Regions from separate parts of the Aeromicrobium sp. CF4.19 genome, predicted to be linked through region 1. Evidence: predicted binding sites of a transcription regulator. Region 1 holds the regulator's gene; each other region holds the start of a gene.
What was found. Region 1 encodes LexA, which represses DNA repair genes until DNA is damaged. Its sites were predicted from a motif close to TCGAACANNTGTTCGA; they were not measured.
Positions count from the first base shown of each region.

Region 1 (3,270 bases):
GAGGCCGAGTCGGAGGAGATCGACACCCCGCTGGAGCAGATGCCCCCGCTGGCGGGCCTGCGCGCCGAGGCCTGCGACTAGGACACGTCGGCCGCCGGCACGTCGACCTCGAGGTAGCGCAACGCGTCGTCCACCAGGCGGTGGGCGGCGATGCGGGCCCGGGCCGCGCTCGCCAAGGCCTGGCGCTTGATGAACGTCGCGTCCAGGCCCGCCTGCCGCACGGTCTCGGTGTCGTCGTCCACCCAGCGGGCGTACGTCTGCGGCGTCACCTCGGGATGGAACTGCCAGGCGATGGCCGGGGTGCCGAGGCTCTCGTCGATGAAGCACTGCGGCCCGTACCAGGAGGTGCCGAGCACGCGGGCCTGCTGCGGAGGCGTGAGGACATCGCGATGGAACTGCGCCCACGGCCCCTCGGGGCACAGGACGGGGTCGATGGTGTCGACCCGCTTCCAGCCCGCCTCTGGCTCGTCCCCGCGGTAGGACGCACCACCCAGGGCCCGAGCCAACAGCTGGGCGCCGAAGCAGATCCCCATGACGGGGGTGCCGGCTCGCAGGGACGAGCGGACCAAGGCCTCCTCCGCCGCGACCGGGCCGGCCCACCGGGGCTCGTGCGCCGAGCGCTCCGAGCCGAGCAGCAGCATCATGGCCGCGGGGGCGAGCTCGTCGTGCGCGACGACGGCATCGCGGTCGATCCACCCGAGCTCGAACCCGAGGGCGGCCAAGCGTTCGGTGACGTAGCCGCCCTCGCGGTCGGTGCCGTCGGCCACGACGTGGATGAGCATGCGCCCATTGTGCGCGGCCGCACCGATCACTCGTAGACCGGCACCGCCAGCTCGCGGCCCATCTGCAGCTCTCCGGCGCCGGAGAGCGAGTTCATCCGCATGATGTCGTCGACGGTCTCCCGCGGGTCACCGGCCGGGTTGGCGTCCCCGGCGATCTGCCAGAGGGTCTCGCCCGGCTGCACGGTGACCACCGTGGTGGCCGGAACGTCGCCGCGCTCGCCGGTGGCGGTGACCGACGGGCCGAACGCGACGGCGAGCAGCACGAGTGCAACCAGGGCCGCGAGCAGGACGACCAGCCGGCCACGCCGGGTGAGCCGAAGCTCCGGGCTGGAGAAGGACGGGTACGAGGTGAGGGAGATGGTGCTCATGGGGTGCCTCCAAGGGGGAAGTGAGACGGGGGTGTGGAGTTTGGGGTGTCCGACCGAACCTCCGCGATGTCACTCGATTCCGGGCCGCTGGATGCGAACTGGAACAGACGTTCGATCGAACACGTGTACGACACTACGACAGCCGACCGACAAAAGCAGCCCCCAATCGAACAGGAAGGCGAGTACACCATCACAATCCCTGCAATTCCGGCGAAAGAAGGATCGAAAGAATGTTCTTCTCGGCGTGTCAGGACCCGGGAGGACCCCGCAGGATCGGCTCCCTTCGGCACCCAGGGCTGCGCGGGGCCATCCGGCTGGGCCTGGTCGCGACGAGCACGACCGCCACTCCGCGGGGTCCGATCGGCCACGACACGCTCTCGAACAGGTGTTTGGATGTGTCCGAGATCGCGGCTACCGTATGGCCATGAGCGACGACACCACCACGGACCAGGCCGAGGAGACGCGACCCAAGCGCGGGCGTCCCAAGGGATCACGCAACTCCCCGCGCGAGCTGCCCGACGGCCCGGTCGATGAGATGACCGGCCTGACCGCCCGCCAGCAGAAGATCCTGATCTTCCTGCGCGAGATGATCGAGAAGCACGGCTACCCGCCCAGCATGCGTGAGATCGGCGTGGCCGTGGGCCTGGCCAGCACGTCCTCGGTGGCGCACCAGCTGCGCGTCCTGGAGCGTCTGGGCTACGTCAAGCGCGACCCCAACCGACCGCGAGCCCTGGAGATCTTCCTGCCCGAGGTACTCAAGGCCCGCAAGACGCTGGGCCCGGCCGATGAGTCCGAGGGCGACGCCACCGGCATCGGTGACGCCCGCCCGGCCGCCACCTACGTCCCGATGGTCGGCAAGATCGCCGCCGGTGGGCCCATCCTGGCCGAGGAGCTCGTCGAGGACGTGCTCCCTCTGCCCGCGTCACTGGTCGGCGACGGCACGCTCTTCCTGCTGCAGGTGCAGGGCGACTCGATGATCGACGCCGCCATCTGCGAGGGCGACTTCGTGGTGGTGCGCCAGCAGCCGACGGCCGAGAACGGCGAGGTCGTGGCCGCGATGCTCGACGGCGAGGCCACGGTCAAGACCTTCCAGCGCACCGACGGCCACGTCTGGCTGATGCCGCACAACGACGACTACTCCCCCATCGACGGCACCCACGCCACCATCCTGGGCAAGGTCACCGCGGTCCTGCGCCGACTCTGATCCCCCTGCCCTGATCGCCCTGCCCTGATCCGCCGAGGCGGACCCCGACCTCACTCCTGCTCGTCGAGTCGTCGCAACGCGGCGAGCACGATGGAACGGTCGGTGGTCCGCCACATCGGGGGCAGCGACGCTGCCAGGAAGCTGCCGTAGCGGGCCGTGGCGATCCGTGGGTCCAGGATCGCCACGACACCCTTGTCGTCGCCACGACGGATCAAGCGGCCCGCGCCCTGGGCGAGAAGCAGCGCGGCGTGGCCGGCGGCCACGGTCATGAAGCCGTTGCCGCCACGCTTCTCCACCAGGCGTTGACGGGCGCTCATCAGCGGGTCGTCCGGACGCGGGAACGGGATGCGGTCGATGATCACCAGCTGGCAGGTGTCTCCCGGCAGGTCCACCCCCTGCCAGAGGCTGAGCGTGCCGAACAGGCAGGTGGACGGCTCCTTGGCGAAGCGCCGGGCCAGCTCGGGCAGCTGGGCGTCGCCCTGGCACCAGATGTCCAGGTCCGGCAGCCGCTCCCGCGTGGCCTCGGCCGCGGCCTCTGCCGCCCGGCGGGAGGAGAACAGCCCGAGCGTCCGCCCGCCCGCCGCCTCCACGAGGGCTGCGATCTCGTCCAGCTGGGCCTCCTGCAACCCGTCGCGGCCCGGCGGCGGCAGGTGCTTGGCGACGTAGAGGATGCCCTGGCGCGTGTAGTCGAACGGTGAGCCGACGTCGATGCCCTGCCAGGTGGACTCCCCCTCCGCCGGCTGGGACGTCAGACCGAGCGACGCGGCGAGCGGGTCGAAGCCACCGCCCAGCGTCAGCGTGGCACTGGTGAGCACGACCGTCTTGGTGCCGAAGAGCTTCTCGCGCAGCGCGCCGGAGACGTCGATCGGAGCCACGCGCAGCTGTGGTCCGCCGCGGGACTCCCCCAGCCAGAGCA
Region 1 is NZ_JBIMEU010000008.1:123,634-126,903, reverse strand. Features, by position in the region: gene ACHAAC_RS15585 (hypothetical protein) at 1-81, shown strand, start outside; gene ACHAAC_RS15580 (type 1 glutamine amidotransferase) at 78-782, opposite strand; gene ACHAAC_RS15575 (LysM peptidoglycan-binding domain-containing protein) at 809-1,150, opposite strand; gene lexA (transcriptional repressor LexA) at 1,575-2,354, shown strand; gene ACHAAC_RS15565 (ATP-dependent DNA helicase) at 2,405-3,270, opposite strand, start outside.

Region 2 (3,270 bases), on a different contig from region 1:
CAGGCGCACGAGAACGCCGCTCTGGGTGCGGAGGCCCACAGCCGCCTGGAGATCGGTCGCCGGCTCCAAGGCAGTCCCGAGCTGACCGAGGCACTGGCCCTGCGCGAGCACATCGCGGCCGACGCCCGAGCGGTGCTGGCACATTCCCACGTCATGATCAGTCCGACCGTCCCGCTGGTCGCACCACGGCTGGGTCGCCGCGGCATGGACGACCCACTGGCCAGACCCCGGACGGACTGGTGGACGGTCGAGGCCAACCTGGCCCGACTGCCCGCGATGTCCCTTCCCTGCGGCCTCAGCGAGGGGCTCCCGGTGGGGTTGCAGCTCATGGCATCTCCGGGCTCGGACGCTCGCCTCTATCGGGTCGCCGCGACGCTGGAGACCATGCTGACCCAGCACTGACGACGCCAGCCTCATCGCGTCGGGTGATCGATGACCGTCATGGCGAGCCGGTGCTCGGCGGGTGAGGCCTCGACTGGTCTGATCTGGTGCTCCGGGGTGCCTGCGGGGACGGCCTGGCCGGAGGGCAGGACCCACTGCAGGACCTGGTGTCCCTTCATGGCGTGGTGACGTCTGCACAGTGCCCAGATGTTCGATGCGTTGGTGGCCCGCTGGGCCAGGGTTCTCGATGATCCAGATCGCAGCGTTCAGCCGGCACACGACAGCCCGGGGCACGACATACGCCGTCCCTGAACTGGATCGCCTTGGTGAGGAGCTCGGGAGCGAAGCGTCCGATGTATTGGTGGGCAAGGATGTCCTCGCTGATCGGGTTGATGAGGATCCGATGCCAGAACGCGGTCCCGGTGAGGGCTTCGTCGAGGATCCAGGAGGCGGGGACGGCCCAGGACCCGTCGGAGCTGGCGGCGAAGCCGTCCTTGGGTCCGGTGAGGACGTCGGCCTCGATGGTCACGGCGATGTCCGAGACCAGTGTGGTCTCGGTCGACTCTGAGGTGGTGGTCCAGGAGGCGAGGAGGTCGGCCATCCGCTGCGGCTTGGTGCGGGGGTCATCACTGCCGAGGGCCTTGGCCTCACGCACCAGGCGCCTCTCGATGGCCGCGGCCACGTGGCTGGGCAGGTAGGCGTTGATCCAGGCCATCGAGTCCTCCACATGCACGACCTCCACGTGCCGGTCCTCGCGGGCCTTCTCGGCACCCTCGCGCTGCAGGTCCTCCTCCACGCGCAGGATGAAGCGCTTCAACCAGGCCCGCAGCTCGGTCACCGTGTGCGAGGACGCGTAGGCGATGACCGACTGGTCCAGCCGCATCCACGACTCAGCCCGTTCCAGACGATCCAACGCCGAGGAGATCTCCCGTACTCGGGCGGCATCGATCCGGCCCGCCTGAAAGGCCAGCCACGCGTGCGGTGCCCGTTCACGGACCCGGTCTGCGACCGCGAGCCGGGCATGAACCTGGGCCTCGGACAAGCTCAAGGCTTGCGCGATCTCGAGGCTGATCCCGGCTCGCTCGGCCAGCCGCCGCAACGGCGACTCCAGCGCATCGATACGAACCATCTCGGCCTCGCGGAAGGCGAGCATTGCCTGCCACTCCGTCGCCTCGACCTGCGCACGCATCCGCCCGAGCTCGGTCAACCGGGCACTCGACGGGGCCTGCGTGATGTCCATGAATCCAACATACATTCGACCACTGACAGTTCCAGGACGCCATGTGCAGGAAGATCCCCGAGCGCCCCCACGGTGAGGGAGGCCCGTCGCCCCCCATCAGGCACACTCGACCGTGTGGAGGTCTTGAGCAGCCGAGTCCTGTTGCGTTCGACGGATCCCGCGCGCAGCCGACAGTTCTACGGCGACGTGCTTGGGCTCGCCGTCCACCGCGAGTTCGGTGACCCGGACGACCCCGGTGTGGTGTTCTTCATCGGTGGTGGCCTGCTGGAGGTCTCGAGCCGTTCGGCCGCGGCCGGTGTCCAGATCACCTCGCTGTGGCTCCAGGTGCGTGACGTCGCCGCTGAGCACTCCCGGCTCGCCGATGCAGGGGTGCCGGTGCTCCGAGAGCCGAGACAGGAGCCGTGGGGCCTCATCGAGTGCTGGATCGAGGATCCCGACGGGATCCGCATCGTCCTCGTCCAGGTGCCGCAGGACCATCCCCTCAGGCGCGACCAGCGGTAGCCGAGCGCAGCGGACTCAGGCCAAGCTGATGAGGTCCGCGTAGGTGTCCGACCAGAGGTCCTCGTCGCCGTCGGGCAGCAGCAGGACGCGGTCCGGCTCCAGCGCCGTCACAGCGCCCTCGTCGTGCGAGACCAGGACGATGGCGCCCTCGTAGGTACGGATCGCCCGGAGCACCTCCTCGCGGGAGGCGGGGTCGAGGTTGTTGGTGGGCTCATCGAGCAGCAGGACGTTGGCGCTGGAGACGATCAGGCTCGCCAGGGCGAGCCTGGTCTTCTCGCCACCGGACAGCACCTCGGCCGGCTTCTGCGCGTCGTCGCCGCTGAAGAGGAACGATCCGAGCACGCTGCGCGCCTGGGTGTCGGTGAGCTGCGGTGCCGCGGTCTGCATGTTCTGCAGCACCGTTCGGGAGGTGTCCAGCGTCTCGTGCTCCTGCGCGAAGTAGCCGACCTTGAGGCCATGGCCCGGCTGGATCTCGCCGGTGTCTGCCTCCAACGCACCAGCGAGGATGCGCAGCAGGGTGGTCTTTCCAGCGCCGTTGAGACCCAGCACGACCACGCGGCTGCCCTTGTCGATGGCCAGGTCCACGTCGGTGAAGATCTCCAGCGAGCCGTAGGACTTGGACAACCCCTCGGCCATGAGCGGCGTCTTGCCGCAGGGCGCCGGCTTGGGGAAGGCGATGTGCGCCACCTTGTCGTTCGCCCGCTCACCCTCCAGCCCGGAGACGAGCTGCTCGGCGCGACGCAGCATCTGCTGGGCCGTCGCCGCCTTCGAGGCCTTGGCACGGAACTTGTTGGCCTGGGTGATGAGGTGGTCGGCCTTCTTCTCCGCGAGCGCTCGCTCGCGCTTGCGCCGGTGCTCGTCGGCCTCACGCTGCTTGAGGTAGGAGCTCCACCCCATGTTGTAGATGTCGATCGTGGCCCGGTTGGCGTCGAGGTAGAAGACCTTGTTGACGGTCTCCTCGATCAGCTCCACGTCGTGGCTGATGACCACGAGGCCACCGGAGAAGCTCCTCAGGAAACCACGCAGCCACACCACGGAGTCGGCGTCCAGGTGGTTCGTCGGCTCGTCGAGCAGAAGCGTGTCGGCATCGGAGAACAGGATCCGGGCCAGCTCGATCCGCCGACGCTGTCCGCCGGAGAGGGTCGAGA
Region 2 is NZ_JBIMEU010000002.1:488,525-491,794, forward strand. Features, by position in the region: gene ACHAAC_RS06990 (amidase) at 1-402, shown strand, start outside; gene ACHAAC_RS06995 (hypothetical protein) at 414-560, opposite strand; gene ACHAAC_RS07000 (DUF222 domain-containing protein) at 557-1,621, opposite strand; gene ACHAAC_RS07005 (VOC family protein) at 1,736-2,122, shown strand; gene ACHAAC_RS07010 (ABC-F family ATP-binding cassette domain-containing protein) at 2,138-3,270, opposite strand, start outside.
Region 2: the regulator LexA is predicted to act here: its motif matches at 1,625-1,640, upstream of ACHAAC_RS07000 (DUF222 domain-containing protein).

Region 3 (3,270 bases), on a different contig from region 1:
AGGCACCGATCATGTGGCTCCCCGGGTCGGGGCAGAGCTCTCCTGTGGTGGTCAGGTCTGGTGGTGGAAGCGGTCGTGCAGGCGGGGTCGTCGTCGTGGGTCGAGCGCTGCGGGTGGGATGAGGGCGGGGTGGCCACGCTCGTTGAACGTGATGTCCCAGCCGTCGGCGTGGAGGATGCGGTGGTGGTGGGGACAGAGCAGGACCCCGTCGGTGAGATCGGTACCACCGCCGTCGGCCCAGGTCCTGCGGGCGTGGTGGGCGACGCACCAGCCGGGTGGTCGGTCACAGCCGGGGAAGACGCAGCCCTGGTCGCGGAATTCGAGCCCGCGTCGTTGGGCGAGGCTGAACAGCCTGCGGTCTCGTCCGAGGTCCAAGGGGAGTGACTCGCCACCGAAGACGGCAGGCAGGAGCCGGTGCTCACACGCCATCCGTTGGGCCTGACCGGCCGAAAGCCGTTCTCCGGTGGAGAGCGTCGCCACTTTGACCTTCTCGATGAGCGTCTGGTGGTCGAGGTTGATGGTGAGGATGGGTCCGAGGTTGTTGGTCTCGGGGAGCTTCTCGGTCGGCAGGAGCTCGCAGAGGTAGGTGAAGGCCCAGCCCTGTCGAGTCCGGTAGGAGGGTCGCTCGTCGAGCAGGACCTCGCCAGTGCGGCGGGAGAGGTTGGTGGGGCTGGTGATCTCCACCTGTGGTGCACACAGGGCGTCCATTGCCACGCGGAGCTGTGCTGCTTGGGCCTCGGGGATGGCGAATCCACCCTTGACCAGACCGTCGGTGGCGGGTCCCATCCAGAACTCCGCCGCGGCCCATGCCTTCTTCTCGCGCTGCTCGACGAGGTCGTTCTCGGCCGCGTCCAGGGCATCATCGTCCTCGGTGGTGGTGAGGAAGTGGCCCACGACCCGGTCGGCGTGGCGCTCGAACTGCTTGAGGTCCATCCGGGGTGCGTCCTCGACGAGCTGCGTCTCGCACGCCTCACGCTGGGCGGCAGTGATGGTTTTGGGGAGCTGGTCCAGGGCTCGGCTGATCGCCTTCACCTGCCGGGTCGAGAGCCTGCCGTTGGCCATCGCCTGGTGGGTCTGGGGCGTCGTGGTGATCTGCTTGGCCTGTCGCACCACGGCATCGGCACCACGACGGTCTCGACCGAAGTCACCAGCCAACAGGGAGCCGGTGCTGCTCGCGCCCTCGCGGCGGGCCGCTCCGGAGGACTCCACCGCGGCCACGGCAGCCAGCTCATGCGCGGTGACCCGCGCCTTCAGTCTCGCCAGCGAACCGGCCGCCTCACGCTGCTCCCGACCGGCCAGTCGGGCGTAGTCGGCCGTGCTGATCGAGCCCAGGATCTCGTGCACCCGCGCGAGCTTGGCCACCACACCATCAGTGACGGTGGCCGGTTCCGGCAGGGGTGCAGTCACGGGACTCTGCCTCCAGACGTCCTTTATCGAGTAGATGTTCCCATCATAGAACCGACTACCGACACCCTCAAGAGAGACGAAACCGACCTGTGGGCGGCACCCGCCTGGACGCGACCCTCAGGCGCCGCCCACGAGCGTCGCCGTCTGGGTCGTCAGCAGGCGACGGACGACGAGCGCGGCCGCCGACGGCTGGCTGTCGCTGCGTTGGACGAGGCACAGCTCCACCGGGGCTGCGCCGGCCAAGGGGATCCAGCGCAGCCCGAGCTCGTCCGTGGGGGAGTGCGTGGAGGCGAGGATGCCGATGCCGGCTCCACGACTCACCAGGACCCGCATCGATCGGGCCGACATCGCCTGCACGACGATCGAGGGGCCGTCGACGTGGTCGTGGAGCCGGTCCCAGAGGACGGTGCCTCGGCGCATGGTCACCACGGGCCACGGGGCGATGTCGCCCCAGGTCAGCTCCGTACGATCGGCCAGCGGATGGTCCGGACGGGCGACGACCCCGACCGGCAGGCTGACGAGGACGCGGCGCCTGAGACTGGGGGCCGCCGCGGTCGTGGGCACCGTGACGATGCCCAGGTCGAGGTCGCCGGAGGCGACTCGCTGCTCGACCTCCGTGGTCGACCCCTCGGTGATCCCGAAGTGCAGACCAGGGTGCTCCGCGTGCATCCGCGCGACAACCGGGGCGACGACCGTCTCCACCACCGCCGAGACCGCCCCGATCTCGACCCGCCCCTGGGTGACCCCTCCTGCCGCGACGGCCGCGCGCCGCGCGTCGTCCTCGGCCTCGACCAACCGGGTCAGAGGCTCGAGCATCGCCACCCCCGCGGGCGTGGGTCGCACGCCGGTACGGCTGCGGGTGAGCAGGACGACGTCCAGCTCCTCCTCCAGCATCGCGACCTGCTCGCCGAGCGCCGGCTGACTGACGGTGCACCGGGCGGCAGCGGCGCGCAGCGACCCGGTCTCGACGGCGGCGAGGAAGTAGCGCGCCCGCTCGACTCTCATGCCGCCAGGTTAGAGGCTTTGCCTTTCACCGGGTCAAGGTTCCACGGTCTTCCTGCCTGCGAAAGAGGCTGCGAGGCTGCCGTGAGGCGCATCACGAGATGCGCTTCATGCTCATCGTGAAAGGCATTCGCTCATGTCAGTCGGCCCGCTGCACGGCATCCGCGTGCTCGACGTCTCGACCATCCTCGCCGGTCCGCTCACTGCCACCCTGCTGGGCGAGTTCGGGGCCGACGTCATCAAGGTTGAGGCGCCGGGGACGGGCGACCCGGCCCGGCACTACCCCCCGCTCGACGGTGAGTCGTCGGCGGAGTGGGCATTGCTCGGTCGCAACAAGCGGAGTGTGACGATCGACTTCCACGCCGACGGAGGGGCCGAGCTGCTCGGACGGCTCGCCGCCACGAGCGACATCGTCGTGACGAACTTCCGTCCGGCCACGCTGCGCCGCTTTCGCATCGACTTCGACGACCTGGTCGCGCACCGGGCCGATCTCGTGATGGTCCACGTCAGTGCCTACGGCCGCACGGGCCCCTACGCCGACCGGCCCGGCTTCGCTCGGGTCGCCGAGGCGTTCGCCGGGCTCACGCACCGGACGGGGGAGCCCGACGGCCCACCGGTCTTCGCCGGGTACCCGGTCGCGGACGGCGTCACCGGCATGTACGCCGCGTTCTCGGCGATGCTCGCCCTGCGCCAGCGCGACCTCACCGGCGAGCCCCAGCTCGTCGACGTGCCGCTCTACGAGCCCCTGCTGCGGATGATGGAGGACTTCATCGCGGACCACTCCGCGACGGGCGAGAGCATGGGCCGCCAGGGCAACCGCAACCCACACATCAGCCCGAACAACCTCTACCGCACCCGCGA
Region 3 is NZ_JBIMEU010000005.1:268,640-271,909, reverse strand. Features, by position in the region: gene ACHAAC_RS12990 (DUF222 domain-containing protein) at 52-1,407, opposite strand; gene ACHAAC_RS12985 (LysR family transcriptional regulator) at 1,525-2,412, opposite strand; gene ACHAAC_RS12980 (CaiB/BaiF CoA transferase family protein) at 2,546-3,270, shown strand, end outside.
Region 3: the regulator LexA is predicted to act here: its motif matches at 1,434-1,449, upstream of ACHAAC_RS12990 (DUF222 domain-containing protein).